4 regions of the Brucella anthropi ATCC 49188 genome follow, and region 1 is predicted to be linked to each of the others. Evidence: riboswitches for the same ligand, from Rfam matches in the RefSeq annotation. Region 1 holds a riboswitch; each other region holds the start of a gene.

Region 1 (7,540 bases):
CGATCAGCACGATCGATACCCAGGAATGCACCAGAGCCATCGGGTTGCCCTGACTGATCTGCAATGCCTGACGCAGGCTCTTTTCTGCCATTGGCCCGAGGATCAGGCCAACAACAACCGGCGCGATGGGATATGAGAAGCGTCGCAGCACATAGCCCAGCACACCGAATGCCAGTAGCAGGCCGAGCTCGAATGAGACCGGCAGGCCGAACAGCATCGAGGTGGAGGCATTCGCACCGATTGTGCCAAGCGTTGCGAAAACCAGAATACCTGCATAGAGCCAGTGGCGCGGGATGGTGAGCATCTTCACCCACAGGCCGATCAGCGGCAGGTTGAGAACCAGCAGCATCAGATTGGCCACGAGAAGGCTCGCCACCAGACCCCATACCAGCGTGGCATTGGTCACGAACAGGAGAGGGCCGGGCTGCAGGCCGAACTGCTGGAAACCGGCAAGCATGATTGCTGCCGTTGCCGTGGTTGGCAGGCCGAGCGTCAGAAGCGGCACGAGGGTGCCCGCAGCCGAAGCGTTATTGGCCGCCTCCGGTCCCGCAACGCCTTCGATGGCGCCTTTGCCGAATTCTTCCGGATGTTTCGAGAACTGCCGTTCCGCCGAATAGGAAAGGAAGCTCGACACGTCGGCGCCGCCTGCAGGCATGGCTCCGATTGGAAAGCCGATGGCGGTGCCGCGCAACCACGGCATCCATGAGCGTTTCCAGTCATTCTTGGTCATCCAGACGGAACCCTTGACGGCGATGACTTCATCTTCCGGTCGAAGCTTCTTCGACACGACCGCAAGGGTTTCACCGATGGCGAACAGCGCCACCGCCAATGTCGTGACATTGATCCCGTCGAGCAGGTTCGGCGTTCCGATGACGAGACGTGCCTGACCCGTCAGCTGATCGATGCCGATCAGGCCGAGCGCCAGTCCGATGAACAGGGACGTCAATCCGCGAAGCGTGGAATCGCCGAATGCTGCCGAGACCGTCATGAAGGCCAGAAGCATGAGCGCGAAATATTCGGACGGTCCGAAGGACAGGGCGAATTTCACGACCCATGGTGCGACGAAGGCAAGCGCCAGAGTGGCGAGCAGGCCTGCGATGAACGAGCCGATGGCCGCCGTTGCAAGCGCTGGTCCGCCACGCCCGGCCCGGGCCATCTTGTTGCCCTCCAACGCGGTGACGATGGAGGCGCTTTCTCCCGGCGTATTGAGCAGGATCGACGTGGTCGACCCGCCATACATGCCGCCATAATAAATGCCCGCGAACATGATGAGTGAGCCGGATGGATCCAGCTTGTAGGTAACGGGCAGGAGGAGCGCGACGGTCAGCGCCGGGCCAATGCCGGGCAAAACACCGACGGCGGTGCCGAGCGTGACACCGATCAGCGCGTAAAGAAGGTTCGATGGTTCAAGCGCCACCAGAAGTCCGTTGGCGAGAAGTGCGACAGTATCCATGATGGCACTGAGCCTTTAAAGCATTTCCAGCAAAAATGCGAAGCGGTTTTGCGTAGGATAATGCGACAAAACAAGGACTTAGAGCATTTCCAATGTTTCAGTCAAAACTGGGAATGCTCTAAACGAATTGTTCGAGCCAGCCGGACGGCAGCGATAGCTGCAGGCCGCGTGCAAAGATGAACCAGATCACGAAGGCGAAGACGATGCCGACGGGAACGCTGATCCAGAATTTGCGATAGCCGAAGCCACGTGCGGTTGCTGCGAAAAGCAGGCCGGTGGACAAGGAAAAGCCGACAGTCTTCATCGTCAGCATCTGGATGGCCAGACCGCCGATGATCCATGCCATCGGGGCGATCTCCTGATGCTCTCGCTCTGGAAAATCACCGCGAAGCGCCTCGAATACGGTCCAGATGGCAAGGCCGAACAATCCGGCTGCGACGACATAGGGAACGGTTTTCGGGCCGACCGGCGAGTAGCTCGTCACGTCGTTTCCATAGGTTGTCGACCAGGCAATGGCGATGGCGACAGCGGCAAGAACAAGGGCGATGACAAGAGCGGCGAAATCTGGCGCCGCCCCTTCCGGGCGGCGCTTTTCCTGCGGTTCTGTTCCTGTCATTTGACGAGGCCGATTTCCTTGAGGATGGTTTCAGTCGCAGCGACGTCCTTGGCAAGCTGCTCCTTAAACGCCGGGCCGGCGAGATAAGTATCCGCCCAGCCCTTGTCTTTCAGAGCCTTCTGCCAGGATTCCGACTTCACCATTTTCTCGATATCGGCATTGATGGCAGCTTCCTGTTCGGCAGTGATGCCGGGAGCAGCGGCCACCATGCGCCAGTTCTGGATAGAAACGTCCACGCCACCTTCCTTGAAGGTCGGTGCGTCGATGCCTTCCACGCGCTCGTCGCTCGAAATGCCAATGATGCGCAGCGTACCGGCTTTGATCTGGGCGTCGAATTCGCCATAGCCGGAAATGCCGACGGTTACCTGATTGCCGAGAATGGCTGCCAGTGCTTCGCCGCCGCCCGAGAAGGCGATGTAATTGACCTTGGTCGGGTCGACGCCTGCTGCCTTGGCAAAGAGGCCAGCGGTGATGTGATCGGTGCCGCCCGCAGAACCGCCGCCCCACGAAACGGAGCCTGGATCAGCCTTCAGCTTTGCCGCAAGGTCGCCAAGGTTCTGGATGTCGGAAGAAGCAGGCACGACGATGGCTTCATATTCACCGGTGAGGCGTGCAATCGGCGTGATGGCGTCGAGCGTAACCGGCGATTTGTTGGTCAGGATAGCGCCGACCATGACATAGCCACCGACGATGAGTTGGCTCGGGTCGCCCTTGTTCTGGTTCACGAACTGGGCAAGGCCGATAGTGCCACCAGCGCCCGGAACGTTGATGACCTGCACGCTGCCGGAAATCTTTTCGTCCTGAAGCGCGCTCTGCATCGTGCGCGCCGTCTGGTCCCAGCCGCCGCCCGGAGCCGCAGGCGCCAGCACCTTGTAGTCTTCTGCGGAAGCAGAGCCTGCCATAGCCAACGCCGCTACCGACGTCAGGGCCAGAATAAATCTACGCATATGTCCTCCCAAATAGAATGTATGCCGCCTCCCGGCGGACCTCCCCAAAGTCCCGCTCCTCTAGCGGGAGAAAACTACATGGAGATTAGCGAAAACAAATTCAATAGGCCAGCGCATGCGACGATAGTTTGGCCGCAATTTAAATAACGGGCTTTCGAATCGCTTGAAAACCGTGCGTTGGAAATAGCCATCGAGACCTGCTTGACGGCGACATCGGGTCAACGTAATAGTGTAACGACGGTTCCCCGACCGAGAGCGAAGGGGATTAATAGGGAACACGGTGAGGACGACCCGAAAAGGGGCCAAGACCGTGGCTGCCCCCGCAACTGTAAGCGGATTGCCGTTCATCCTCGTGACGTTGAAAGCGTCATGCCACTGTGCCGGAGAAGCGCGGGAAGGCAGATGAACAGCAGATATTCGTGAGCCAGGAGACCTGCCGTTTAGTGTTGTCCATTGTCACGGGCGGGGATGCCCGGAGCAGGAGCCGGTTATGACAGATTTCCGCGTCGCAGGACGCATCCTTCCATCGTCATCGCATGATTTCGACATGTCCCCGGATATGCCTGTCCGTCTTCCGTATCGGATTTTTTCCGCCAGCTGACAGGGCGTCTTTTTCTCATCATTTCGGGGACTTTCATGAATATTCTCGGCAAGATGCCGTTTCGCGCCGCCCTCTGTGCGGTTGCATTTCTCGCAGGCGGTTTGGCTGCACAGGCAGCGGAAACGCAATATCCGCTGACGCTGAAAAATTGCGGTCGTGACGTTACCTTCAAGCAGGCACCGAGCCGCGCGGTTGCGGTCGGCCAGAGCAGCGCAGAAATTCTTTACAGCCTTGGTCTCAGCGACAGGGTCGTCGGCACGGCAGTGTGGTTCGGGCCTGTTCTCAAAGGTTTTGAGGAGGTGAATGCCAAGGTAAAGCGGCTCGCCGATAACGATCCGAGCTTCGAAAGCGTTCTGGCGCAGAAGCCGGATATCGTAACGGCGGATTTTCAGTGGCATGTCGGCCCGACCGGCATTGTTGCGAAGCCTGAACAATTCGAGGAACTGGGCATTCCGGCCTATACATCGCCTTCCGATTGCGTTGGCAAGGACAATTCCGGCGGTGGCGACGGTGTTCGTACGGCAGCCTTCAAGATGGATATCGTCTATCAGGAAATCACCGAACTGGCGGAAATCTTCAATGTGCAGGATCGCGGCGAGAAACTCGTCGCCGACCTGAAGGCGCGCGAAGCGGCCGCGCGCGAAAAAATTGGGTCTGCTGGCGGCAAGCTGTCTGCCGTTGTCTGGTTCTCCAGCACGCAGGTCGATGCCGATCCTTACGTCGCAGGCAAGTTCGGCGCACCCGCCTATATTCTTTCGGCACTCGGCATCAAGAATGTGATCAACAGCGAGGAAGAATGGCCGACGGTCGGATGGGAAACGATTGCGAAATCGAACCCTTCGATGATCGTGGCTGCAAAGCTGGATCGCCGCCGCTATCCGGCTGACGACATTGCCGTCAAGCACCAGTTTCTCGAGAACGATGCGGTCACGAAGCTGATGCCTGCGGTTAAGGGCAAGCATGTCTTCGACATGGATGCGCAGTCGATGAGCACGTCGCTTCGCGTGATCGAAGGCATCGAAACACTTGCAGCCGATATCGCCGCCTCGGGCCTGAACAAGTGACGGCGCGGGTAGCGACAACAGGCTTCAAACAGAAGGGAAGGACCCGCTCCGGCGTGTTCTTCCTGGCCTTTTCGCTTGTCCTGCTTCTTCTTGCCCTTTGGCTCGGAGCGGCGATAGGCGAAACGGCGATACCACTCGATGTGGTTGCGAAAACCGTAGCCAATCGGGTGTGGAATGCCGGATATCCGCTCGAACCCATCGATGAAGGGATTGTCTGGAGCTATCGCCTCAGCCGTGCGGTTATCGCTGCATGTTGCGGCGCGTCTCTCGCAATATCCGGCGTCATTCTGCAGTCGCTGCTCCGAAACTCGCTCGCCGATCCTTACATTCTGGGCATTTCCGCCGGCGCTTCGACTGGAGCCGTCGCCGTTGCCATTCTTGGCATCGGCGCTGGCGTGCTGACACTCTCGCTGGGTGCGTTCATTGGCGCTATTGTTGCTTTCTGTCTCGTGTCCCTGCTGGCGCTGCGGGCGGGGCGAGGCAGCAGCGCTATCATTCTGGCGGGTATTGCCGGTTCACAGCTTTTCAACGCGTTGACGTCATTCATCGTCACCAAAGCAGCAAATGCCGAACAGGCGCGCGGTATCATGTTCTGGCTCCTTGGCAACCTTTCCGGCGTGCGCTGGCCGGACGTAACACTCGCTTTGCCTGCCTGTTTGATCGGTCTTGCCATCTGTCTGTGGCATGCGCGTGCGCTCGATGCCTTCACCTTCGGAACGGAATCCGCAGCTTCTCTCGGCATACCGGTGCGCCGCGTCTACGCGGTGCTGATCGGCGTCAGCGCCATGATGACGGCGGTCATGGTTTCCATCGTCGGCTCTGTCGGCTTCATAGGCCTCGTCATTCCCCATGCGGCGCGAATGGTGGTCGGAGTTCGGCACGGCAGGTTGTTGCCCGCGGCGGCCCTTATCGGAGCAATCTTCATGATCGTTGCGGATATTCTGTCGCGTATCATTATTCCGGGTCAGGTTCTGCCGATCGGGGTTATCACGGCGTTGTTCGGTGCGCCGGCCTTCGCCCTGTTGCTTGGACAAAGGAGGGCGTCGTCATGATCCTCTCAGCATGCAATATCGGCTGGTCGACGGGCAGTGTCGAAATCTTGCGCGATGTTTCGCTGGAAGTGGCGGAAGGTGAGTTTCTTGGCATCATAGGGCCGAATGGTTCGGGAAAGACCAGCTTTCTGTCTTTGCTTTCCGGTGTTCGTAGATGCCGCGTTGGCGAAGTGAACCTCTGCGGTGCATCCATCGACAGTTTTAGTCGTCGCGAGATTGCGCGCCAACTGGCGCTGGTCGAGCAACAGGCGGGAACAACCGAGCGCATTACGGCGCGTCAGGCGGTCGAACTCGGGCGAACGCCCTATCTTGGGGCCCTGTCGCCATGGTCGGCGGAAGACGATGCAATCGTTGACCAGGCGCTGGTCAATGTCGATATGGTCCATCTGGCTGACCGCTATTGGCACACGCTTTCCGGCGGAGAGCGGCAGCGCCTGCATATAGCGCGCGCCCTGGCGCAGGAGCCGCGGATTTTGCTTCTGGACGAACCGACCAATCATCTCGATATCGGGCACCAGATCGGGTTGCTTGATCTTGTCAGCCGCCAAAAACTGACAGTCGTGGCCGCCTTGCATGACCTGAACCATGCCGCGATGTTCTGCGACCGAATCGCGGTGATGGACAAGGGCAATCTCGTCGCGCTCGGCACACCGCGAGAGGTGTTGCGGGCAGAGCGCATCGCCGAAGTCTTCGGTGTCGATGTCGACGTCGAATATCAGGGCATCAGCGGCTGTCACATCCGCTATCGTGCTCCGGGCCAGCGCCCGTTGGAACTCAGACATTCTGCATGATCGGTCAGGCTGCAAGTCATTGTTTCGGTTGCTGCGGTACTTCTAATAAACGGGAAATAAATAGGATCATGAAATAGGTATTACTAATATTAAGATTGATGATTTCGGGTAACATCATGAAAAGTTGTAGCTTTTTCAGAGTTTACTCACAGTAATGTGAGTGATTTTGTTGACAAACTGTTTCCATCGCGTTGACGGTTGCGCTATACAACCTCAGCGCATCAGGGCATGCATTCACTTGTAAGGCTGCGGCCTTTCTTGCTGAGTGCAGGCTGAAGGACAGAAGAGATCATTCTTTGATTTGTTCCGTCATTCACGGTTCTGATATGCGGGTCGCTCCGGTTTTTGGGCCGGGAAGATCCGTTTTAAATAAAGAAACCTTATTGGCAGGTTCGCATGAATGCGACTTGCGGCGAATGCAGTTTTTTCAATGAATTATTATACTTATAAAGAGCGGCGGCTTTTCGTTTTGGAAAGCCGCCGTTGTTTTATCAAGGATATTGGGCACCGGTGACGGTGAGATAGACCGCATAAAGCGACTTCGTTGCTGTGATGAACAGCCGATTGCGGCGTGGACCGCCGAAAGTCACATTGGCGACCGTTTGCGGCGTCCTGATCTTGCCGAGAAGCGCCCCTTCCGGCGAAAAGCAGTGCACACCATCACCAGCACTGGTCCACAAGTTCCCGTCCGTATCGAAACGAAAGCCATCCGGCAGGCCCATGTCGATGGTGCAGAAAACCGTGCCGCCCGTCAGGCGCTTACCGCCATCCACAACGTCGAAGACGCGGATGTGACGGGGCGCATCCTCATTGTGGCTATAGGCGCTGTCGGCGACGTAGAGTTTTGTTTCGTCCGGTGAAAAGGCGAGACCATTCGGCTGGTGGAAGTCAGTTATGACCGCATCGATGTTGCCGGTCTTCGGGTCGAGGCGATAGACATTGCGCGACGGCTGTTCCGGCTCAGCCTTGTAGCCTTCGTAATCGGCCATGATGCCGTAGGTGGGATCGGTGAACCA
Region 2 (7,540 bases), 820 kb from region 1:
GCTGTTCATTGCCGCGCGCCAGCGTCAGCGCTACCATGCAGACACGGTCTTCATAGCGCTCCAGATAGCGCTTTCCATCGAAGGTTTTCAGCGTATAGCTGGTGTAATATTTGAACGCGCCGAGAAAGGTCGGAAACCGGAATTTCTTCGCATAGGCTTCGTCGAAAAGATCGCGCACGAAATTGAAGGAATACTGATCCAGTACCTCTTGCTCGTAATAGCCTTCGGTCACCAGATAATCGATCTTTTCCCGCAAGTTATGGAAAAAGACCGTGTTCTGGTTCACGTGCTGGAGGAAATATTGGCGCGCAGCCTGCCGGTCGCGGTCAAGCTGGATTTTTCCCTCGTCATCGTAAAGGTTCAGCATCGCGTTGAGCGCGTGATAATCCAGCCCGTCCAAGGATTTTGACGGTTTACTGCTGTTGGAAGTTACAGCTTGAGGCGCATCCTGCGCCACTGGCTGTGCCTCGCGCTCTCGGATCAAGGTCGTGTCTGCCGTGTCCAAAATCGTTCCATCCCGTTCTTGACATTGCCAATGTCCTCATCGGTTCCCAGAAGCTCGAAGCGGTAGAGATAGGGAACCTGACATTTGGCGGAGATAATGTTGCCGGCGATACAGAAAGCCTCGCCGAAATTGCTGTTTCCCGCGGCAATCACGCCGCGGATGAAAGAGCGGTTGCTCTCATCGTTGAGAAAGCGGATCACAGGCTTGGGGACAGCGCCCTTGGAGCCGCCGCCACCATATGTGGGCGTCACGATCACGAATGGCTCGCGCACCTGCAATCCGCCTGAACCGTCCATCGGGATACGGTTCGACCGCATTCCAAGCCGCTCGACAAACCGGTGTGTATTTTCCGACCGGCTGGAGAAATAGACGATCAGGCTCATGTGACCATAGCCCTCAGGCGAGAGCGCTGATCATATCGGGCCGGAAGCCCGCCCAATGGGATTCACCTGCCACAACCACCGGCACCTGGCGATAACCCATGTCTTGAACGAGATGGAAAGCATCGGCATCGGCGGAGATATCGATGACTTCATATTCGATACCCTGGCGGTCGAGGGCGCGCGTGGTGGCCGTGCACTGGACGCAGGCGGGTTTGCTGTAAACGGTGACGTTCATTTTTTCCTCACTGGAGCATGTCTCCCAAAAGTGGGAACCGGTTTTGGGGTTAAGACATGCATAAAAACAAAGAGATAGAGTATTTCCAACGGTCCGGTTTAAACTGGAATACTCTCGATAGGAGACGCAAAGAGCCGTTCGCGCATCGCAAAATGCGCGTCGAAAGACATGAGATACGGGATCGGCCAGCCGCACGAACAAGCAGCCTGACCACACAAACTATGCCTCGAAGGGAGGATCGGAACCGAAACTGAATAAACTGGACATGGACTTCACCCCGAAGCTATGAGCGGGAAGTTCGGGGCAGCAACCCGTAAGGCAACGATTTGCCACACAAGATTGCGCGCCAACCGGACACCCCGCCCGTGGACGTACTCGTTCAAGGCAGGTCTCCTGGCTCACGGATCAACATTCTGTCCGCCTTCCCAGCCAAAGCCAGTGACGTGATGGACAGAACTCTCCGCTTACAGTTGCGGGGGCAGCTCCGGCATTGCCGCATCCGTCATGGATGAAACGCACCGGATTCCCGTCTTAGCTTTCGACCCAACGAATCGAAAGAACCTAGAACACTATATATAGTAGTCGAAGTTAAAAACTCGTCAATAGATAGTTGGCCGCAAAGCGTGGAATGAACGAAGCGTTCTTCACCCAGCTGGCTTAATCGGTTTCGGTCTGAACTCCGGTTTGATGGCCTTGAGGGCCATGCGATCCACCATTGAGGGGGCAATCAGTTTCAACCAGCGCCCGAATCGCATCTGGCGTGTCATCAACACTTCACGCTTGCGAGCCTGCACGCCTTCCAGCATCAGCCGCACAGCTTCCTCGACGGGCATCATGTCATCTTCGCGCACACCACTTGTTCCCAGCGCACCGCCGCTTGCGCTGTAACCCACCTTGCGAATGTCGGTTTTGACGACGCCCGGATAGACGATGGTAATGGATATACCGCTTGGTTCCAGTTCCGCGCGAAGCGCCTCGCAAAAACCCGAAAGAGCGAACTTCGTTCCGCTATAGGCAGTGCGCCCCGGCACACCGATCAATCCGGCAACAGAAGACACAGCCACGATCCGTCCCTTGCTGGCGGCAAGATACGGAAGTGCTGCATGAATGGGCCAGACGCTACCCCAGTAATTCAACTCCATCAGATCATGCATCCAGTTGAGATCATCTGGTTTGATCTCAGCAAAATTGGCGTGGGCCGACATGCCTGCATTCACAATCAAAGTGTCGATACAACCGAAAGCGGAAACGGTTTTATTGATAAGATCGATACAGGCTGTACGATCTTTCACATCGGTTGGTACCACGAGAACAGAACTGCCCAGTTGCCGCAATTCGATGGCCAGATTTTCCAGCTTTTCAACATTGCGCGCAGCAAGCACCAGAGCAGCATTGGCACGGTCACGCCGGGCAATCTGCCGTGCAGTTTCGGCACCGATCCCATCCGATGCTCCCGTTATGATCGTCACGTCCATGCGAGGCCCTCCCTGCCTATCGATCAGACGACAGGTAAGGTACAGGCAGGCCGATCCATGCGTCTAGCACTTTAGACTTTGCGCGATGGAATGGCTGCTATAACGACGATTATGAATTTCGCGGCACCGAGACCGCAGCGAAAAGACCTGATGCAGCACACCACGTGCTCTATTTGCGGTCAAAGAAGGCTCAATGCAGGCCCTGTGCGATTAGGTGTGGTTGCCGGACTTGACCATCAACCTTCTGGGACCAGCGCCCTGTTGTCCAAGGACATCATCGGGATTTCGCAACGGACATTCGGAAAGCGAGAGACAACCGCAGCCGATGCAGCTCGTTATCTGGTCGCGAAGCTGCATCAGACTGTCGATACGTTCCTGAAGCATATCTTTCCAGGCTTCAGAAAACCGCCGCCAGTCTTCTACCGTTGGCACGTGATCGTGCGGAAGATCCGCCAAGGCCTCACGAATGATCACCAGAGGGATGCCCGCGCGCTGCGCGATCTTGATAATGGCGATGCGGCGCAGCACAGCGCGGTGATAGCGACGCTGGTTTCCTTCCGTACGCCAGCCTTCGATCAGGCCCTTGGTTTCATAGAAATGAACCGTGGAGACCGCCACACCGGCGCGCCGGGAAACATCACCGACCGCCAGGCTTTTCTTGAGACCAGACTGTTCCATATCGTCAAACTCAATCATGCAAACTGTGTAGGCTGCGGCCTCATGGCAATGCAAGATATCTCATAAATCCGTGTCATGTCTCAGTGCGCGATAATTGCGGCGCGCCCATAGCAATGGGCGTGAATGCAACGGCAAATCAGTGTCCGTTACCAGCCCGGCAAAAAGCGTGTGATCCGCCATTGGAACGCTGCCCGCCAATTCGCAATCGATGGCAGCCGAAGCGCCAAAGAGATGCGGCCTGCCAGACGGCCATTCCCCCCATACGCCGATGAGGAAGCGTTGCGCATGCTGTACCTTGCCTGCGAAGGCATCACCGATCATTTCCTGCCCTTCCGCGAGCATGGCAAGCGAGAAACCGCCATCCGCCATGATTGCTGTAGCCAGTGCACTGTCACTTTTCACCGAGACCAGAACCATCGGCGGTTCTGCTGAAAGTGATAAGACTGCGGTTACCGTGCGACCATGGGCCTCTCCTGCATCGCACGCTGTCACCACGGACACGGTGGATGCCATCCGCGACATCGCATCCGCGAACTCTCGTTTCGAAACAGCACCTATTGCGTCGCGATCTAAGTGCAGCACGTTTCTGTTCATCATCTTGCAAACCCTTCGGATTGAATACCTGTGTAGCGCCGGTCGGAAACACCCCGCAGCGTTTCCGACCGGCTATGGCCTTGCGGCGGGATACCCGCTCGGCCACATCGAACTGAAACGAGCACTACTCGGAATGCTGTTTCAGATAGGCAATCATGTTTTCGAGGTCTTTTTCCTTGGTCAGTCCGGCAAAAACCATCCAGGTGCCTTTGACCCTGGCCTGCGGTTTCCTGAGAAAGCTCTTCAGTTCATCCTCATTCCAGACAAGCCCCTCGGCGGCGGCCTTGCGCATCGCGTCCGAATAGGGGTAGCCGGGATAGGATGCGGCTGTTCGGCCCACGACACCGTTCAATGACGGCCCACGCTTGCTCTTGTCAGCCTCGGCTGTGTGGCAGACGGAGCACCGCTTGAAGAGTTTTTCTCCCGCACTAGCGTCATCCTCCGCGCCAAAGGCAGCTGTTGAGACGAAGAGCGCAGCGGGAAATGCCAGGGGAACAAGAAGAAGCGACAAGCGCATGGGCGATACTCCAGATGATCGGCCATGCTTCTCTAGTTCCTCAACCTTGGTTGAGGTCAAGTGCAAATCCTGCTTGTTTCGTCACTTTTTAGAATCCTCATTTGATAAAATGTGCGGAAGTGTTCAGCACGGCCCCACCGAAGCGGTTGCGGCATCGTCATGGATCTCCGCGCAGGAGGTTCTCCGTCCATCCTGCATCCGGCGGAGACGCGAACGTACTTTTCCATGGCGCGCTGTAGCGTCAGGCAGTGCCCGGCAAGCTGCATTAAATAAAACATTCACAAAGTTGTGTGGCTGGCGTCGAAGAACTGGTAAACATTTTCAACCACTTATGTTCAGGCATGTTTCGCTTGTCAGCTTTTAGGGCTTAATTTCAGCGTCTTAGCCGAAGGGAGAAATTGACAGTCTGCCTTTCCATCCTGTATCGATCTTTAGGTTTTGAACATCGTTCAATATATTGAACAATCGAAGGTTTCTCCCAAGGCCTTCTTTCAAAGCCACCGGTGCATCGGCTGCATCGGAGAATTACGGATACGCTTCCTTCCCAAGACAGAAGCAGGTCCGGGATAAGCCCAGCGTTGTGTGCCGGTGAGGAAATGAGAGACCTCGGCGCTGGTGAATGTGATAAGGGTGGAATGATGACAACAGAGATCAAGCCATTTTCGTTCGACACCGTCGGTTCGATGCTCGTCGAATGGAGCGCTGCGAAGCGCCTCGGCGAAATCCTCGGCGAACGGTTTTCCGAACGCAATATTCTGATCGTGACGGACAAAGGCCTGCACAAGGCAGGCGTTCTCGACCATGCACTGGCTTCTTTGGAGAAAGCTGGTTTCGGTATCAGCGTTTTCGATGACGTGGTGGCCGATCCGCCGGAATCCGTGCTGTTTGCCTGCGTCGAGCAAGCAAAGACCGCTGGTTGCGACATCGTGCTCGGTTTGGGCGGCGGTTCGTCCATGGATATCGCCAAGCTCGCAGCAGTGCTGCTTGTCTCCGAACAGGAACTTTCCGAACTGTATGGTATCGGCAAGGTGCAGGGCAGCCGTCTTCCGCTGATCCAGATCCCGACCACAGCTGGAACCGGATCTGAAGTCACGAACATCACCATTCTGACGACCGGTGAAACCACGAAGATGGGCGTCGTTGCCCGTCAGCTCTACGCCGATTTCGTTATTCTCGATGCAGAACTGACCTGTGGCCTGCCTGCCCTGCATACAGCCGCAACCGGCATCGACGCCATGGTCCACGCAATCGAGGCCTACACAAGCCGGATCAAGAAGAACCCGCTGTCCGACGCATTTGCACGCGAAGCGCTGAAGCTTCTTTCGGCCAATCTGATCGCCGCTTGCGAAAACGGCAATGATCGTCATGCCCGTGAGGCCATGCTACTCGGCGCGAATTATGCCGGTCAGGCTTTCTCCAACTCGCCCGTCGGCGCTGTTCACGCGTTGGCTTATCCGCTTGGCGGCCACTACCATGTACCGCATGGTCTTTCCAATGCGCTGATGCTGGGGCCTGTGCTGCGTTACAACATGGCGGGCGCGGCCAAGCTCTATGCAGAGCTTGGCGATCTGCTGCTGGAGAAATCCGAAGGCACGACGGAAGAGCGTTCTGCAGCATTCGTCACCTATATGGAAGAGTTGATGAACAAGTCCGGCGCACCGCGCCGCCTGCGTGATGTTGGCGTGACGGAAGAAAGCCTCGAAATGCTCGCGCGCGACGCGATGCTGCAAACACGGCTTCTGGGTAACAACCCGGTCGATGTGACCGAGGCCGACGCTCTGGCGCTTTATCGCGAAGCTTTCTGATCAAACATAACGACCTGACGGACCGGACACCGGAGAAGCGAGCTGACAGCTGCTTCTCCGCAGCTTGTCTCTGTGTCTTTGGAGAATAAATTGAGCACTGAACGTATCGACGGTCAGGAGCAGCCCTATTGGCCTGCCGGACCATTCAAAATTCGTCTGCCTTTCGTTCACTACAAATTCGAATGGCCCGATTATTTTCAAGGGCTGCTGATGTGCGCAGTGGATCTGTCGGCCATCCCGCTCATGACTGAACTTCTTGGGATGCCTTTCGAGGTCGCCCTTGCTGTGGTCGTGCTGAACGGCTTGTTCTATCTTGCGCATCATCTTCTGGGCGATCCCGTCGTTCCGGGCTGGATCACGCCTGCCATCCCGCTTCTGATGGCCTATTGCTCTACGTTCCCCGAAGGTCCCGAACGCGTTCACGCTCTGGTCGCATTCCAGATGATGCTCGGCATATTCTCGATCTTTATCGGCGCGACGGGCATGGCGCATCGGGTGGTGCAGCTTATTCCCGCCGCCATCAAGGCAGGTATCATTGTCGGCGCGGGATTTGCCGCCGTGATATCGGTTTTCCAGCTGGGCGGACGTTTCGATACGTTCCCGTTCACGATCACCATTGCTGTTGGCCTCGGCTTCTACGTCATCTTCTCCCGCCATTTTGCGCGTATCAAGAACAGTAATCCGGTGCTTGCCATTGTCGGAAAGCTTGGTGTGTTCCCGATTATTCTGCTCGCTGTCGTTATCGCTCCCCTCTTCGGTGAAGCACAGTGGCCAAAGCTTGAATGGTCGATCACAAGTCCGGATTTCACCACGCTATGGCGCGAATATACGGTTTTCGGCCTCGGCTTGCCGCCGCTTTCGATGTTCCTCAGCGCAATCCCGACAATGCTTGCGGCCTATATCGTCGTGTTCGGCGATGTCCTGCAAAGCCGCGCCATTCTGAAGGAAGCCGATGAAGCGCGTCCTGATGAAAAAGTGGACTACAACCCCGACCGGGCGCATCTCATCTTTGGCGGACGCAATGCTGCAATGAGTGTTCTCGGACCGGATGTATGCATGTGCGGCCCGCTCTGGTCGGCTATGCACGTCGTCATCACCGAGCGTTTTTCGCAAGGAAAGAAGGCCATGCATTCGATCTTTGGTGGCGCAGGCTCATTTCGCTGGGGCACCAATACCGGCTTGTTTCTGATGCCGATCGTCACTCTGGTGCAGCCGATCCTTGGCGTCGCACTCGCCCTCACCTTGCTTATTCAGGGATATGTTTCGGTTCGCGTCGGCATTCTCGAAGCACGTTCCCAACGCGATCTTGGCATTGCCGGCGTGGTCGGCGCGGTTCTTGCCACTCGCG
Region 3 (7,540 bases), on a different replicon from region 1:
AAGGAGATGGCGCTCGCCGCCATTGAAGCGGGCAAACACGTCTATTGCGAAAAGCCGCTTGCACCCACCGCTGCCGAGTGCCTCGAAATGACGCTCGCCGCAGAACGGCAAGGTGTTCAGACAGCCGTTGGGTTCAACTATCTGAAAAACCCGATGATAAAACTGGCCAAGGAAATCATCGACAGCGGTGAACTGGGCGAAATTCGCAATTTTCGCGGTATTCATGCGGAAGACTTCATGGCCGATGCGCGTATTCCATGGACCTGGCGTCTCGATCCGGCAGGCGGTGGAGGAGCGTTAGCCGATATCGGCAGTCACATCATTGCCGCCGCACGCTATCTCGTTGGGCCGATAACGACGGTCATGGGAGACGCCGTCACCATCATCAATGAGCGCCCAGATAGTTTGAACCTTTCGCAGATGAAACCCGTGGAAACAGACGATGTCTGCCGCGCTTTCGTGCGTTTTGAAAACGGGGCAACGGGCACAATCGAAGCGAGCTGGATCACCAGCGGTCGCAAGATGCAGCACGACTTCGAAATTTCCGGATCGAAAGGCTCCCTCTTCTTTTCACAGGAACGCTTCAATGAGCTCGACCTGTTTCTCTTTTCCGACAAAAAAGGACAACAAGGCTTCCGCAAGATCTTTGCTGGCCCCGAACACGAACCCTATGGCGCATTTTGCGTAGCGGGCGGCCACCAGATCGGCTTCAACGATCTCAAGACGATCGAAGTTCGCGACTTCCTGTTGGCCATTGCGGGGCAGAAGACCAATCACGCCGATTTCCGCGAAGGTTATGAAGTCCAGAAGGCTGTAGAAGCCATCTACGCCTCTTCCCGCGAGCATCGGTGGAAAAATGTCTAGCCAATACGTGAGGTCGGATGGACGATGAACTCGCCATCCACCGTCATGATTTTCGCTCGAATACCATAGACGTCGTGCAGCAACTGTGGCGTGAGAACTTTCGTTGGCTCCCCATCTGCAACGATACGTCCCTTGTCGAGCAAAATAAGGCGCGTGCAATGCTGTGCCGCAAGGCTCAACTCATGCAATGAGGCGACAACAGTCCTCCCCTCTTTTGCAAGTTCGGCAAAACTTTCCATCAATCCAAGCTGATGAGAAGGGTCGAGCCCAGCCACCGGCTCATCGGCGAGTATTACGGGCGTATCCTGCGCCAGAACGCGCGCAATCAGCACGCGTGCCCGTTCTCCGCCGGAAAGCTCGATCGCCGACCGTTCCCGAAATCGGGTAACATCCATACGCTGCATTGCGGTCTCGATGAGCATTTTATCCTGTGCGCTCATGCTCGCAAAAACCGGCTTCAAGGCGGAGCGTCCCAAAGAAACAAGCATCTCCACGGATACCGGCCACGCGACATCACGCTCCTGCGGCAGATAAGCGAGGTTCTGTGCTTTTGTCGAAGCGCTCATGTGGCGCACATCGCCTGTGTCGAACGAAATTTCCCCGCTGGACCTCACAAGTCCCAAAATGGCGCGCAACAATGTCGTCTTGCCAGCACCGTTAGGTCCGATCAGTCCGATGAATTCACCACCATGCATATCGAAACTTGCGTCGCTGAGTACTGCCTTCCCGCCAAGCGTAACGGAAAGATTTTTTACCGAAAGCGATGTCATACGAGCTGCCTCCGATATTTAAACACAAGCCACAGAAAGAATGGGGCACCAATGATTGCCGTCAGGACGCCCAGTTTCAGTTCACGCCCCGGCATAACGACACGCACCAACACGTCAGCAGCCAACAACAGAGCAGCCCCACCGAAACCGCTGGCAACCAGCAATCGCGACGGACGCGCACCGACAAGCGGTCGCAGAAGATGAGGAACCACCAGCCCTACGAAACCGATTGCACCGGCAACAGCGGTGGAAGCGCCCACGCACGAAGCTGTGCCCAGCACGGCAAAAAGCTGCACGCGGGCCAGATTGACGCCCATTGTGGCCGCAGCATCTGCGCCTAGTGTCAAACTGTCGAGCGACCGCCCAAGCGCCAGAAGCATGGCCCAGCCAATGAGGATAAACGGTGCAGCGAGTGCCACATGTGTCATTGATCTATCCGCCAGCGATCCGAGCATCCAGAACACGATTTCCATTGCGGCAAACGGGTTGGGCGACAGGTTGAGCGCCAGCGCCGTCAATGCACCGGCGAGACTGGTCACCGCGACACCGGCCAATATGACCGCAAGCGTACCAGCATTGCGCCCCGCCAGAAGCTTGACGAGAAACACCGACACAAAGGCACCTGCAAGCGCGAGGAGCGGCAAAGCCAGCGGGAACAGAAGCGAGAGACCGCTATAAATAGCAATAACAGCGCCGAATGACGCGGATGCGCTCACACCCAGCAGGCCGGGTTCCGCGAGCGGGTTGCGCAGGTAGCCCTGCAAGGCAGCGCCAGACAATCCAAGAGAAGCGCCGATGAGGAGCGCGAGCAGTGCCCGCGGCAGGCGGATTTCACGCATGACGAGTGCGATCATTTCGCTATCATCGCCGAAAAGCGCCCTGAGGCTGTCAGTCATACTGATCGCAGCAGGCCCTGTCAGCAGTGAAACGATGAAAAGCAAAACCACAAGCATGGCCAGCCCGACGAGCAGAAGATAGAAGCGGTTCCGTTCAGTCACGCGCCGCCTCCGCGAGCTCTGCCACAGCTTCCACACTGAATGGACCACCGCAAACCGTCAGATTATCCGCTATCGTCACCGCCCTCGCCTGTTTTTCAAGCGCCCGCAGTGCCGGATGTTCGAAATTCTCGAAAGCCAGCGCAGGCGCGCGATCTCTTGAACTGCGCACCAGAATATCCGGCTTCTCGAGCACCAGCTTTTCCAGCGGCAGCGGCGCAGAACCGCTGATCCCTGCCTTGTCGGCCAGATTATCAAGCCCGGCAAGACGCACGGCCTCATCAACCAGCATCCCCCGGCCGGATGTGTAACTGTTGGCATAATAAAGCGCGACCGTCTTGCGACGGATCGGAGGCTGGATTGCCGCCAGAGCAGTTTTCATTTTGTCGATTTCCCGGCTGGCTTCCGCCTGTCTTCCGAGCACCTCGCCCATGCGACGCAGATGATCCTCTATATCGCCGAACGTGCGGGCAGGCGCGAACTCTTCCACACGAACACCCAGCTTGCGCAACAGCCCTACCGTTGCCCTCGACGAGAATGTGCCCGCCAGCACAAGGTCAGGCTTCATCAGAAAGACTTCTTCTGCCTGCGCATGGTTGACCGGCACCTCGCGGGCTTTTGCAGCCATCACGGATAGTTCCGGGTCCTGCGACAAGTAAGAAACCGATCGCAACTGGCCCTCATTGGCCAGCAACAATGCCAGCTGATCGGTGCATACGTTGATGGAAACGACGTGATGGGGAATGTCCCCCGCGTTTGCTGAATTTCGAACGAATAGGGCCAGCCCCGCCGCGAGGCAGAAGCTGGTTATCCAATTTGCGGACGCCCTTTTCATTCTCTGTTCAGCCTCAGAAATTCCGGGTCAATCCGACATTGATGGTGCGCCCCGGCGCAATATAGCCAGAGCTGGTCTGATAGTCCTTGTCAAAGATATTCTCCACCGAGAACTTCAACTGCGATTGCTTGTCGATGGAATAGACTGCCACGAAATCAGCAGTCACATAGTCTCCGAGTTTCTTGCTGTTCGCAGCATCAGCATAACGCGAACCGCCATAGATCACTCTTGCAGTCAGATCGAGCTGTTCAATCGGCGTGAAATTGACCTCCGCCGCAGCCTTGAAACGTTCACGATAAGGAAGATCCTTTTCCGTATCCTCATCAATTGGCTGCTTCAGGTCGATAGAACCCTTGACGCCCCAGCGATCATCAAAACGATGCGCCAGCGTAGCTTCGAAGCCTGTAACCCTTGCACTTGCGACATTGTAAGGCAGATAGGTTGGCGCAGTGCTCATAATCGCATCGCGCAACCATGTCTGATAGAATGCCATATCAAGGCTTGTCGAAGCCGTAGCCTGCCAGTTCAAGCCGATTTCATATGATCGGGACTTTTCCGGCTGCAAATCAGGATTGGCGAAGCCTGGATAATAAAGCTCGTTGAAAGTCGGCGCCCTAAAACCCGTGGCGTAGGATGACCGCAAAACAAGGTCCGGCAGAACTTCATAACTCGTACCGAGATTGTAGGTCACGACATCGCCGAACTGCCCATTATGGTCGTAACGCAGCCCGCCATCGAAGCGCAGCGCCTCATACTCCAGCGAATACTGACCAAATACAGCAGCCAGATCGCGGCTGGTTTCATCATAAGCAACGGTGGTGTTGATCTCCTCGCGATAGGCTTCCACACCAGCGGTCACGGTGTGGTTGACCGTGCCGGTGTCGAAACTCTTCTCGGTCGAGGCAAAAACGCCATAACGCTTGGTTTCAAACCGGTCCGAACCGCTCACGCCTTTCCTGAAGTTACGGCTGTTGTCGATACCGGTGCTGAATTCCAGCGTCGATGACCAATCCGCAGTATGATCGATGCGTGTTCCGATCTTGCCGGTAAATGCGGTACTATCGGCCTGGTTCGGTGATGGTGCCTTGGCATCATACTGATTGCGCCCTCGGCTAAGGAGACCGTCCGCATAAATTTTGCCCCAGTCGAAATCCTTCGACAGCGCAAAGTTGAATGAGCCCTGCAAGAATCCATCGCGATCCGGTTCGTGGCCATAGGCATCCGATGTGGTGAAGTCATATCCTTGCGTGCCGGTTATGGCCGCACCAAAGGCATAGTCAACACCATCATTGCTTCTTCCCTGTATGGTCCCGGAAGCATATCCACCCCATGGATGGCTGACACCGGTAGAAAGACTGCCGCACCAGGAGCGAGCACCGCAGGCTCCGCCTTGCTTGGTGATGATATTGATCACCCCGCCCATGGCATCGGCGCCGTATTGCGCAGAATGAGAGCCCTTGGCAATTTCAACACGGTCGATGGAACTCAGAGGAATGTTCGCAAGCGCAGTTGCTCCGGTTGTCGCCGACGCCGTGCGCACACCATTGATGAGAACAACCGTCTGCTTGGAAGACATGCCACGCATGTAAATGTCCGACGACGAGCCCTGCCCGCCGTTCGTCTTTATGGAGATACCGCTATAGGACTTCAGCAACGATTGGAGATCGGGAGCAGCCGACCGTTCGATATCGGCTGAATCGATAACCGTTACAGATGAGGTCGAGCGCTGCAGCGAAGACGCGCGGCGCAATGGTGTAACCACGATTGTATCGAGGACGACACTGTCAGCACTATTCGGCAGACTTTGAGCAAGCGTCGTGGACGGCAGCGCAAGAACGCTGGCCGATACCAATAAAACAGATGATTTCAAAAGATGCATTTTCCCTCAACCCGCCGAACCGAAGAACGATACCGGCTTTTCCTCGCACCGCAGGTTGAAGTGATAGTGGCACTGAAGGCCCTTCTCCCTGACGGCAACATTTCAACAATGTCACCGCCACGGACAGCCGCGCCTGGACACACCCCGTATCCATGCATGGGTGACCGGATACGGCAGGTCTCCTGACTTCCGGGTCGTCGCTTTCCCTCCGCCTTCCCGAGTGCATCGACTGCTCTCAGTGGCTTTTACCGCTTGCACGGCTGTGGAGGATAGCTCTCCGGTTACAGTTGCGGGGGCAGTCGCGGCATCAACCAGGATGGCTTCACCGTGTTCCCTTTTCATCCGCCTGAACAGCGGAACCGTTTCCTGAGAATTGCGATAGCAACATGGTTAAGGATTCGCAACTCCACTAAAGCACAATCCGGCACAGAAAACTGAATCACATTCGCAGGGAATGGATTCAGCCTCCTGATTTTAAAGAATTTTCCTATCGCAGGAACGCACGGAAACGCTGAAGCGCGAAGTAGAACAGCACAGAGCCAATGACGATCAGCGCCAGAAATTGCGGCCAGACGACACCCAGCCCTGCTCCGCGAAACAGGATCGATTGGGCCAATATGACGAAATGCGTATTCGGCGCTGCCAGCATGATTGTCTGGATGATTTCAGGCATGCTTTCGCGAGGTGTTGTCCCTCCCGAAAGCACCTGCAAAGGCAAAAGCACCAGCATGAGCAACATTCCGAACTGCGGCATCGAACCGGCCGCCGTAGCCAGAAAAATACCAAGGCTGGTCGTTGCGAAGAGCTGGAGCGCAGCACCAACGAGAAACAGCGACACCGACCCATAGATAGGAACGGCAAGCAGCCCCTGTACCACGAAGACCAATGCGAATGCAGAAGCAACCAGCACGACAAGCCCCATGGACCAAATCTTGCTGACCATGATTTCAACCGGCGTCACGGGCATTACCAATAGATGCTCTATGGTTCCGTGTTCGCGTTCCCGAATGAGCGCCGCGCCCGTCAGGATGATCGATAGCATCGTAACCGATGAAATCACATTGTTGATCGCACCAAACCAGCCCTTGTTCAAATCCTGATTGAATCTCGCTCTGAGATTGAGTTCAACCGGCGTTTGTGCGCTACCGCGATAGCGATTGAGGAATTCGCTTACCTCGCTCGACACAATCGACTGCACATAGCCGCCACCGGTAAAGGCCTGGCTCATTCGGGTTGCATCGACATTGAGCTGAATTGTCGGCGAACGACCCGCCAGAAGATCACGCTGGAAATTCGGCGGTATGTTCAGTGCGAAAGTATCAAGCCCCTCATCCATCCGGGCATCCATTTCATAGGATGAAATCAGCTTCGGAGGCACGAAATATGGCGGATAAAATGCCGTCGTGATCCGGCTCGAAACCGGCGACTGATCTTCGTCGACAATCGCTATCGCCGCATTGTTGAGGGTTTCGGGCATTGCTTTCGATGCCGTATAGATCGCAAGCGTAAAGGCATAGACAATCAGGATCAGCAGCATCGGATCGCGCGCCAAACCACGCAGTTCCTTCACTCCAAGCTGGAATATGTTAGATATCCGCATCTTAGCTCGCCTGTTTCTTGAGAAGAACGATAGCGAGCGCCATGAGAACCGGCACCGCGATTAACAACGGCAAAAACGAACCTGCCAGATCGACAAAACCCAGTGCCTTGGAGAAAACCCCGCGAGAAATGGTCACAAAATAAGTCGCGGGATAGATTTTACCGATGAACGCGCCCGCACCTTGCAGCGACGATACGGGGTCAATGATACCGGAATATTGCACAGCCGGAATGAGTGTCAGAAGTGCCGTTCCGAAGATCGCTGCAATCTGGCTGTTCATGAAGGTGGACAGCACCAACCCCATGCCGGTCGCAATTGTGACATAGAGCAGCGCCGCCAGCGCATAAGTCGGAAAACTCCCTGTGAACGGCACCCGGAAAATAAACACCGCAAAGGCTGTCAGCATCAGGAAATTCAAAAATGCCAGCCCGATATAGGGCAACTGCTTGCCGAACAAAAACTCGAATTTCGTCACCGGCGTCACGTAAAAATTGATGATCGACCCCAGTTCCTTTTCCCGAACCACGCTCAACACTGCCAGCATCGAAGGGATCATGAGAAGCAGTAGCGGAATCACTGCCGGCACCATCGCTACGA
Region 4 (7,540 bases), on a different replicon from region 1:
AGCGTCCGATCATCTGGCGTGCGATGATCACACGCATGATCTCGTTCGTACCTTCGAGGATCTGGTGTACGCGCAGATCGCGGACAAGCTTTTCGATCCCGTATTCATGCAGATAGCCGTAGCCGCCGAAGAGCTGCAGCGCTTCGTTCGCCACATTGAAACCCGTGTCAGTGACAAAGCGCTTGGCCATTGCCGACCATTTGCCCGCATCGTGGGTTTTTCGATCAAGCTTGCTGGCAGCGGAGTAAAGAAGAAGGCGTGACGCGGAGAGTTCCGTCTCCATGTCCGCCAGGCGGAATTGCAGCGCTTGAAAACGGTCAATTGTCTGACCGAAGGCTTTGCGCTGGCTGCAATATTCCAGTGACTTGTCGAGCGCCGATTGCGCGCCGCCGAGCGAACAGGCAGCAATATTGAGCCGACCGCCGTCAAGCCCGGCCATCGCTATGCGAAACCCTGTTCCTTCTTCACCGAGAAGGTTTTCAGCCGGGACGCGACAATTGTCGAAAATGACGGTTCTTGTCGGTTGTGCGTTCCAGCCCATCTTGAATTCATTTGCACCAAACGAAAGGCCGGGTGCATCTTTTGGCACAACGATGGTGGAAATCCCCTTGGGGCCGTCCTCGCCGGTACGCACCATCGTCACATAGACATCCGTGGCGCCTGCACCGGAAATGAACTGCTTGGAACCGTTGAGGATATAATGATCGCCATCGCGTGTAGCGCGTGTTCTGAGCGCCGCCGCATCCGAACCCGATCCGGGCTCGGTCAGGCAGTAGCTGGCAAGCCATTCCATTGACGTGAGCTTTGGCAGAAAGCGCAGGCGCTGTTCGTCATTGCCGAAAGTGTCGATCATCCATGCGGCCATGTTGTGGATGGAGACGAAAGCCGAGAATGAAGGGCATGCAGTTGCCAGTGCCTCAAAAATGAGAACTGCGTCGAGCCGCTTCAGCTCCGAGCCGCCCACATCTTCACGCACATAAATGCCGCCCATGCCGAGCGGTCCAGTCTCTTGCAATACGTCGACGGGGAAATGCTTGTCGCGGTCCCATTGCAATGCATGCGGGGCAACGCGATCACTGGCGAAGGCTCGCGCCATGTCCTGAATGGCAAGCTGATCTTCGTTCAGTTCGTACTGGTTCTGGTCGGCAGCATCCATGGTTTCCTCCCTGTAGCACCGCACCTTTTCACCGGACTAGATCATAACCGTGTGAGACTGCCAACGCTCCATTGGAATAATGTTGCTCACATTTGTAATAAACTGATGCGCATTTTTGCATAGACGCTCGCCGATTGAGGTCCCGTTGCCAGAAAGTTCAGTTTAAGCTACGCAGCAGTCCATGGCACGCGCAATCATGTTTCAGGGAACGGGTTCGGACGTCGGCAAAAGTGTTCTTGTTGCCGGACTATGCCGGGTTGCGCGCAATCGCGGCCTGAATGTTCGACCGTTTAAGCCGCAAAACATGTCCAACAATGCGGCAGTCAGCGACGATGGTGGCGAAATTGGTCGGGCGCAGTGGTTGCAGGCGCTGGCTTGCGGTGTGCCGTCGTCTGTCCATATGAATCCGGTACTCCTCAAACCGCAGACTGACATGGGTAGTCAGGTTATCGTCCAGGGACAAGTGCGAGGCGAGGCGCGCGGGCGCTATTATCAGGAATTGAAACCGCAGCTCATGGCGGCTGTCATGGAATCCTTCGCCAGGGTCAGCGAAGGCGCGGACCTTGTGCTGGTGGAAGGGGCGGGGTCACCAGCTGAAATCAATCTGCGGGCCGGTGATATCGCCAATATGGGGTTTGCCACACAGGCCGATGTCCCGGTTGTTCTGGTCGGTGACATAGACAGAGGTGGCGTGATTGCGTCTCTCGTCGGCACGCACACAATTCTGTCCGAACAGGACCGCGCCATGGTTCGCGGATTTCTGATCAACAAGTTCCGGGGCGATATTTCGCTTTTTGATGACGGGCTGGCTGCCATTACCCGGTTTACCGGCTGGCGTTCTTTCGGCGTTGTCCCGTGGCTGAAAGCGGTATCGAGACTGCCAGCCGAAGATTCTGTCGTTCTTGAACGTGCCGTTCGCGGAGACAAGAAGTCGCTCGTGGTTGCTGTGCCGATGTTGCCGCGCATTGCCAACTTCGATGATCTTGATCCGCTAAAGGCTGAACCGGATGTAGAAGTGGTCATGGTGCCGCCTGGTTCGAGCATTCCCGGCGATGCGGGCCTTGTCGTTCTGCCGGGGACAAAGTCCACGATAGCCGATATGCAGGCGGTTCGGGACAATGGCTGGGATCGCCAATTATCTGCCCACGTGAAACGAGGCGGTCATGTGCTTGGTATCTGCGGCGGGTTCCAGATGCTTGGTCACCACATCAGCGACCCTGCTGGTATCGAGGGGCATGTACGCGACATTGATGGTCTTGGGCTGCTCGATATCGAAACGGTGATGGAACCTGAAAAAGTGGTCCGCAACGTGCAGGCGACCGCGCTTCTCCATAATGTGCCGCTGGAGGGCTATGAAATCCATATCGGCCGCACGACTGGACCGGATATGGGGTGGCCTTTCGCTCGAATTGGCGAGCATGACGACGGAGCCATATCACCAGATGGGCGCATCATGGGGACCTATCTCCACGGTGTTTTCAATGCGGATGAATTTCGCCGGAGATTTCTGCAGAATCTTGGTGTGCAGAGCAGTTCAGTGAACTATCGCGCCGGCGTTGAAGCTGCATTGGATGAACTGGCCGAAGGGCTGGAAGCATGTCTCGATATCGATGCACTGTTTAATTTGAAATGAGGTCGTCAATCATCGGTCGCGATTGACGACGATGGGGCGAAAGCCTAGTGTCGAAACCATGCAACAGGTTTTTGCCGGGACGAATCCCGGCAATACCAAAAAGGGAATGCGACGGACGGACCCAATCCGGGCGTCTTTATCGCAGCCGACCCCGCGACTGTAGAGCGGAGAGGGATGAGGCAAACCGGGCAACCGGTAACCACTGGAGGCTGCAAAGCTTCTGGGAAGGTAGCTTCAATCCCCGCGACCCGTGAGCCAGGAGACCTGCCTGTTGCGTGAGGGCATTGAGCCCGAACCCCATGGGAGGTTTTTCCCTGCTGCCTGCACGGAGGTTGTCATGGCTGCACGTACTCAAAATTCTGTTTCCAGCACACTCGCAATGCCGCTCGCTGCCCGTCTGGGCACGGCTGTGGTTTCACTGCTTCTCGGCGCGTTCCTGATCTACGGCGTAGGGCTTGCCCATTCTGATACGTTGCACGATTCAGCGCACGATACGCGCCATTCCTATGGTTTTCCCTGCCACTGAGCAGTTTAACATCTTTCGGAATTGAAGCTGAGCAAAGCTCGATGGTGGACGGCCATCGGCGCGAAATTGCTATTGAGGGACAGAAATGTTGATCCGTTATTTGTTGGCGACGCTTGCTGCCGGGCTTTTGGCCGGGCTGCTGGTTACTCCCGCCATGTATTTGAAGACAGTGCCTTTGATCCTGCAGGCCGAAACCTATGAAGATGCTGGCGGTGGCCATAGTCACGGCGAGGCGGAAGCCACACCGCATGATCATGGTGCCGCTGCCGAAAGTGCCGAGGAAGAAGGGGCTGAATTACCATTTGGGCGGTTGGGCAATACGATCCTTGCCAATCTCGTAGCAGGTGCAGGTTTCGCCTTGCTGCTTGGTGGCGTGGCTTTGCTTCTCGGACGCCGCATTACGGTGCAGAATGGGATTTATTGGGGCGTTGCCGGTTTCTTCGCGGCCGCGTTTCTGCCTGCATTGGGTTTATCGCCGGAATTACCGGCAATGCCTGCGGCTGATCTGGCTGAACGTCAGCTCTGGTGGCTCGCTACCGTGGTGCTGAGCGGTTTAGGCCTCTATCTCATCGTGTTGCGCCAGGAAATCTGGGCAAAGACCCTCGGTCTGGTGCTGATCGTGGCGCCGCATCTTTATGGTGCTCCGCATCCCGAAGACATCTCGTCACCGATTCCATCACTGCTTGCTTCGCAATATGCGGTCGCATCGCTGGCGACGAACCTGTTCATGTGGGCCGTGATCGGCCTCGCACTTGGCTGGTTCATCCAGCACTACGCATCGTCCGAGATTGAGGGCTGATGAAAATGGCTTCGCCGGGAAAATCGGTTCTGGTTCTTGGCGGAGCCCGTTCGGGTAAGTCGTCCTATGCCGAGAAAATGGTTGAATCCTCGGGACTTCAGCCACTCTATCTGGCAACAGGACGTGCCTTCGACAAGGAAATGGAAAACCGCATTGCCATTCATCGCGACCGACGTGGTTCCGAATGGCAGACGGTGGAGGAGCCACTCGATCTGGTCGGTGCACTGACATTGAATGCTGCTGCGGATCGGTTCGTGCTGGTCGATTGTTTGACCCTGTGGCTGACCAATCTGATGATGGCCGAGCGCGATATAGCGACAGAGACGGCAAGTCTTGTCGCCATGCTGCCGGATCTTGCCGGGCCTGTGGTTTTTGTTTCGAACGAAGTTGGACTAGGGATCGTGCCCGAAAATCGCATGGCACGGGAATTTCGCGATCATGCAGGCTTTCTGCATCAGGCAGTGGCCGCGATTGCGGATGAAGTTTATTTCATGGCGGCAGGGTTGCCGCTCAGGATGAAGGGATAAATCGATGCAGGGACAGAAAATTCCCGCAACAGTCATCACGGGTTTTCTCGGATCGGGCAAAACGACGATGATCCGCAACCTGTTGGAAAACGCCAATGGAAAACGCATTGCGTTGATCATCAATGAGTTCGGCGACCTCGGTGTCGATGGCGGTATTCTGAAAGGTTGCGGTATCGAGACTTGCCGCGAAGAAGATGTGATCGAACTCAACAATGGTTGCATCTGCTGCACCGTTGCCGATGACTTCATCCCGACCATGACCAAGCTTCTGGACCGCGCTGATCGCCCCGATCATATCGTGATCGAGACGTCCGGTCTGGCATTGCCGCAGCCGTTGGTCGCGGCTTTCAACTGGCCAGAAATCAAGACGCAGGTAACAGTCGACGGTGTAGTAACCGTGATCGACGCCGCAGCGGTGGCCGAGGGGCGTTTTGCCGATGACCACGACAAGGTGGATGCGCAGCGCGCAGCGGACGAATCTCTTGACCATGAAAGCCCCTTGGAGGAACTTTTTGAGGATCAGATTCATGCAGCCGATCTGATTGTTCTCAACAAAGCTGACCTGATCGACGCCTCAAGGCTGGATAGTGTGAAAGCCGATGTGGCCGAGCGTTCGCCCCGCCGCGTGAATATGGTTCCTGCGAGCTTTGGCAAGCTTGGGGCTGATGTTCTGCTCGGCCTCGGCGTTGGCACGGAAGACGACATCGCCAACCGCAAATCCCACCATGAAATCCATCATGCAGATGGACATGAGCACGATCATGACGAGTTCGAGAGCTTCGTAGTCGAAGTGGGCTCTGTGGGCGATCCCAAGCTGTTCACGGAAAAGCTGAAAGCGGTCATTGCGGAACACGATATTCTTCGTTTGAAGGGCTTTGTCGATGTGCCGGGCAAGCCGATGCGACTGGTCGTGCAGGCGGTTGGTCCGCGTATTGAGCATTATTTCGACCGTCCATGGGGCAAGGATGAAGCGCGCTCCACGCGACTGGTCGTGATCGGGTTGCATGATATCGATGAAGCAGCCATCGCCAAGGCCGTGAAAGACGCTGTCTGACCGATGCATCTTCTTCTTGCCCAGAAAGGAACAATCAGCGACGGCAATGAAGCCGTCGATCTCGGCCAGACGCCGGGAGAGATATTGTTCCTTTCCGCTGCCGATACCGAACTGGCCAGTTTGGCGCAGGCACACAGACTTGCGCCGGATTTGCCAAGCTTGCGGCTGGCCAATTTCCTGAGTCTCACCCATCCCATGTCGGTGGACGCTTATGTGGAGCGTACTGCCAGATATGCGAGCCTCATCGTGGTGCGCATCATTGGCGGCGAGACATACTGGCCTTACGGGTTGGAAGCGCTGCATGCTTGTGCACTCAATCACGGTATCAAGATTGCCGTATTGCCGGGAGACGACAAGCCGGATCATGGGCTGGACCGGTTTTCAACGATCTCTGCGCACGAGCGAAATGAACTCTGGCAGTATCTGATCGAGGGCGGGGCTGTGAATGCCGGTGCATTCCTTCACTACTGCGCTGCGCTGATAGCGGGTTCCGAGAAGCCGGAAAGTGCTGCACCTCTGCTCAAGGCTGGTCTGTGGTGGCCGGGAGAGCATGTCTCCTCGCTGGATAGTATTCGCACGCACTGGAGCGATGCAAAAGCACCTGTCGCTGGCATTATTTTTTATCGGGCGCTGGTGCAAAGCGGACAGACGCAGCCGGTCGATGCGCTGATTGCTGCTTTGCAGGCAAAAGGTCTCAATCCGCTTCCGATATTCGTTTCGAGCCTCAAGGATCGATTGTCTGCGGCAGTCGTCGACGGTCTGTTCGAGGATTGTCCGCCGGATATCGTTTTGAATGCCACGGGGTTTGCAATTTCTTCGCCGGGGGCGGAGCGCAAGCCGACTGTCCTCGATAAGCGCGGCAATGTGGTGTTGCAGGTGATTTTTTCCGGCACGCCGAAGGCGGTTTGGGAAAGCTCGCAGCAAGGTCTGCTTGCGCGTGATCTGGCGATGAATGTCGCCTTGCCGGAAGTGGACGGGCGTGTGCTTTCGCGTGCCGTTTCCTTCAAGTCTGCAAAGCAGTTTGATGCGGCAGTGGAAGCGAATATCGTGACACACGAGCCGCATGAAAACCGCGTGGGCTTTGTGGCGCAACTTGCTGAAAACTGGGTTCGGTTGAAGCGAAAATCACCTGATGAAAGACGTGTTGCGCTTATCCTCGCGAATTATCCGAACCGTGACGGACGGCTTGGAAACGGGGTAGGTCTCGACACGCCTGCCGGGACGGTTGAAGTACTGCGCGCCATGGCGAAGAATGGCTATTCCGTCGCTGACCTTCCCGTAGACGGTGATGCATTGATGCGTGCCTTGACGACAGGACCGACCAATGCTGCGCATGACGGGCGTGAAATCCGTGACACGATTTCACTGAATCAATACAAGGCTTTCTTCAAAAAACTTCCCATTGCGATTCAGAAAGAAATCGAAGAGCGTTGGGGTGCGCCGGAAAACGATCCTTATTTTGCGCAGGAGCTTGCCGCTTTCGCATTGCCGTTGATGCGGCTGGGTGAAACCTTCGTGGGCATTCAGCCGGCACGCGGTTACAACATCGACCCGAAAGAGACATATCATTCACCTGATCTGGTGCCACCGCACGGCTATATTGCCTTCTACGCTTTTCTGCGTGAGGTCGCAGGCATCGATGCCATTGTGCACATGGGGAAGCACGGAAATCTGGAATGGCTGCCGGGGAAGGCTTTGGCGTTATCGGAAAATTGCTATCCCGAAGCTGTGTTCGGCCCCACGCCGCACATCTATCCTTTCATTGTGAATGATCCGGGCGAAGGCACGCAGGCCAAGCGTCGCGCCAGCGCGGTTATTATCGACCACCTGACGCCGCCGCTGACG

What was found. A riboswitch is a leader RNA that binds a small molecule or an ion and turns the genes downstream of it on or off. The one in region 1 is predicted to bind cobalamin.
Positions count from the first base shown of each region.
Region 2: it holds a riboswitch for cobalamin, as region 1 does, so the genes downstream of both, nrdH (glutaredoxin-like protein NrdH) here and OANT_RS20195 (ABC transporter substrate-binding protein) in region 1, are expected to answer to the same signal.
Region 3: it holds a riboswitch for cobalamin, as region 1 does, so the genes downstream of both, OANT_RS09490 (TonB-dependent receptor domain-containing protein) here and OANT_RS20195 (ABC transporter substrate-binding protein) in region 1, are expected to answer to the same signal.
Region 4: it holds a riboswitch for cobalamin, as region 1 does, so the genes downstream of both, OANT_RS09740 (CbtB domain-containing protein) here and OANT_RS20195 (ABC transporter substrate-binding protein) in region 1, are expected to answer to the same signal.

Region 1 covers NC_009668.1:1,324,474-1,332,013, reverse strand. The annotation lists gene OANT_RS20210 (tripartite tricarboxylate transporter permease) at 1-1,453, opposite strand, end outside; gene OANT_RS20205 (tripartite tricarboxylate transporter TctB family protein) at 1,572-2,069, opposite strand; gene OANT_RS20200 (Bug family tripartite tricarboxylate transporter substrate binding protein) at 2,066-3,016, opposite strand; cobalamin riboswitch at 3,242-3,471, shown strand; gene OANT_RS20195 (ABC transporter substrate-binding protein) at 3,653-4,681, shown strand; gene OANT_RS20190 (FecCD family ABC transporter permease) at 4,678-5,733, shown strand; gene OANT_RS20185 (ABC transporter ATP-binding protein) at 5,730-6,524, shown strand; gene OANT_RS20180 (SMP-30/gluconolactonase/LRE family protein) at 7,016-7,540, opposite strand, start outside.
Region 2 covers NC_009668.1:245,023-252,562, reverse strand. The annotation lists gene nrdE (class 1b ribonucleoside-diphosphate reductase subunit alpha) at 1-505, opposite strand, end outside; gene nrdI (class Ib ribonucleoside-diphosphate reductase assembly flavoprotein NrdI) at 481-888, opposite strand; gene nrdH (glutaredoxin-like protein NrdH) at 902-1,123, opposite strand; cobalamin riboswitch at 1,490-1,703, opposite strand; gene OANT_RS15290 (SDR family oxidoreductase) at 1,768-2,598, opposite strand; gene soxR (redox-sensitive transcriptional activator SoxR) at 2,809-3,276, opposite strand; gene OANT_RS15280 (flavin reductase family protein) at 3,337-3,873, opposite strand; gene OANT_RS15275 (c-type cytochrome) at 3,995-4,387, opposite strand; gene OANT_RS15270 (iron-containing alcohol dehydrogenase) at 5,023-6,192, shown strand; gene OANT_RS15265 (hypothetical protein) at 6,283-7,540, shown strand, end outside.
Region 3 covers NC_009667.1:1,917,140-1,924,679, reverse strand. The annotation lists gene OANT_RS09510 (Gfo/Idh/MocA family protein) at 1-864, shown strand, start outside; gene OANT_RS09505 (ABC transporter ATP-binding protein) at 861-1,634, opposite strand; gene OANT_RS09500 (FecCD family ABC transporter permease) at 1,631-2,632, opposite strand; gene OANT_RS09495 (ABC transporter substrate-binding protein) at 2,625-3,464, opposite strand; gene OANT_RS09490 (TonB-dependent receptor domain-containing protein) at 3,478-5,343, opposite strand; cobalamin riboswitch at 5,499-5,722, opposite strand; gene OANT_RS09485 (ABC transporter permease) at 5,831-6,943, opposite strand; gene rbbA (ribosome-associated ATPase/putative transporter RbbA) at 6,945-7,540, opposite strand, start outside.
Region 4 covers NC_009667.1:1,972,498-1,980,037, forward strand. The annotation lists gene OANT_RS09730 (isobutyryl-CoA dehydrogenase) at 1-1,156, opposite strand, end outside; gene OANT_RS09735 (cobyric acid synthase) at 1,338-2,789, shown strand; cobalamin riboswitch at 2,838-3,075, shown strand; gene OANT_RS09740 (CbtB domain-containing protein) at 3,127-3,315, shown strand; gene OANT_RS09745 (CbtA family protein) at 3,401-4,114, shown strand; gene cobU (bifunctional adenosylcobinamide kinase/adenosylcobinamide-phosphate guanylyltransferase) at 4,120-4,641, shown strand; gene cobW (cobalamin biosynthesis protein CobW) at 4,646-5,695, shown strand; gene cobN (cobaltochelatase subunit CobN) at 5,699-7,540, shown strand, end outside.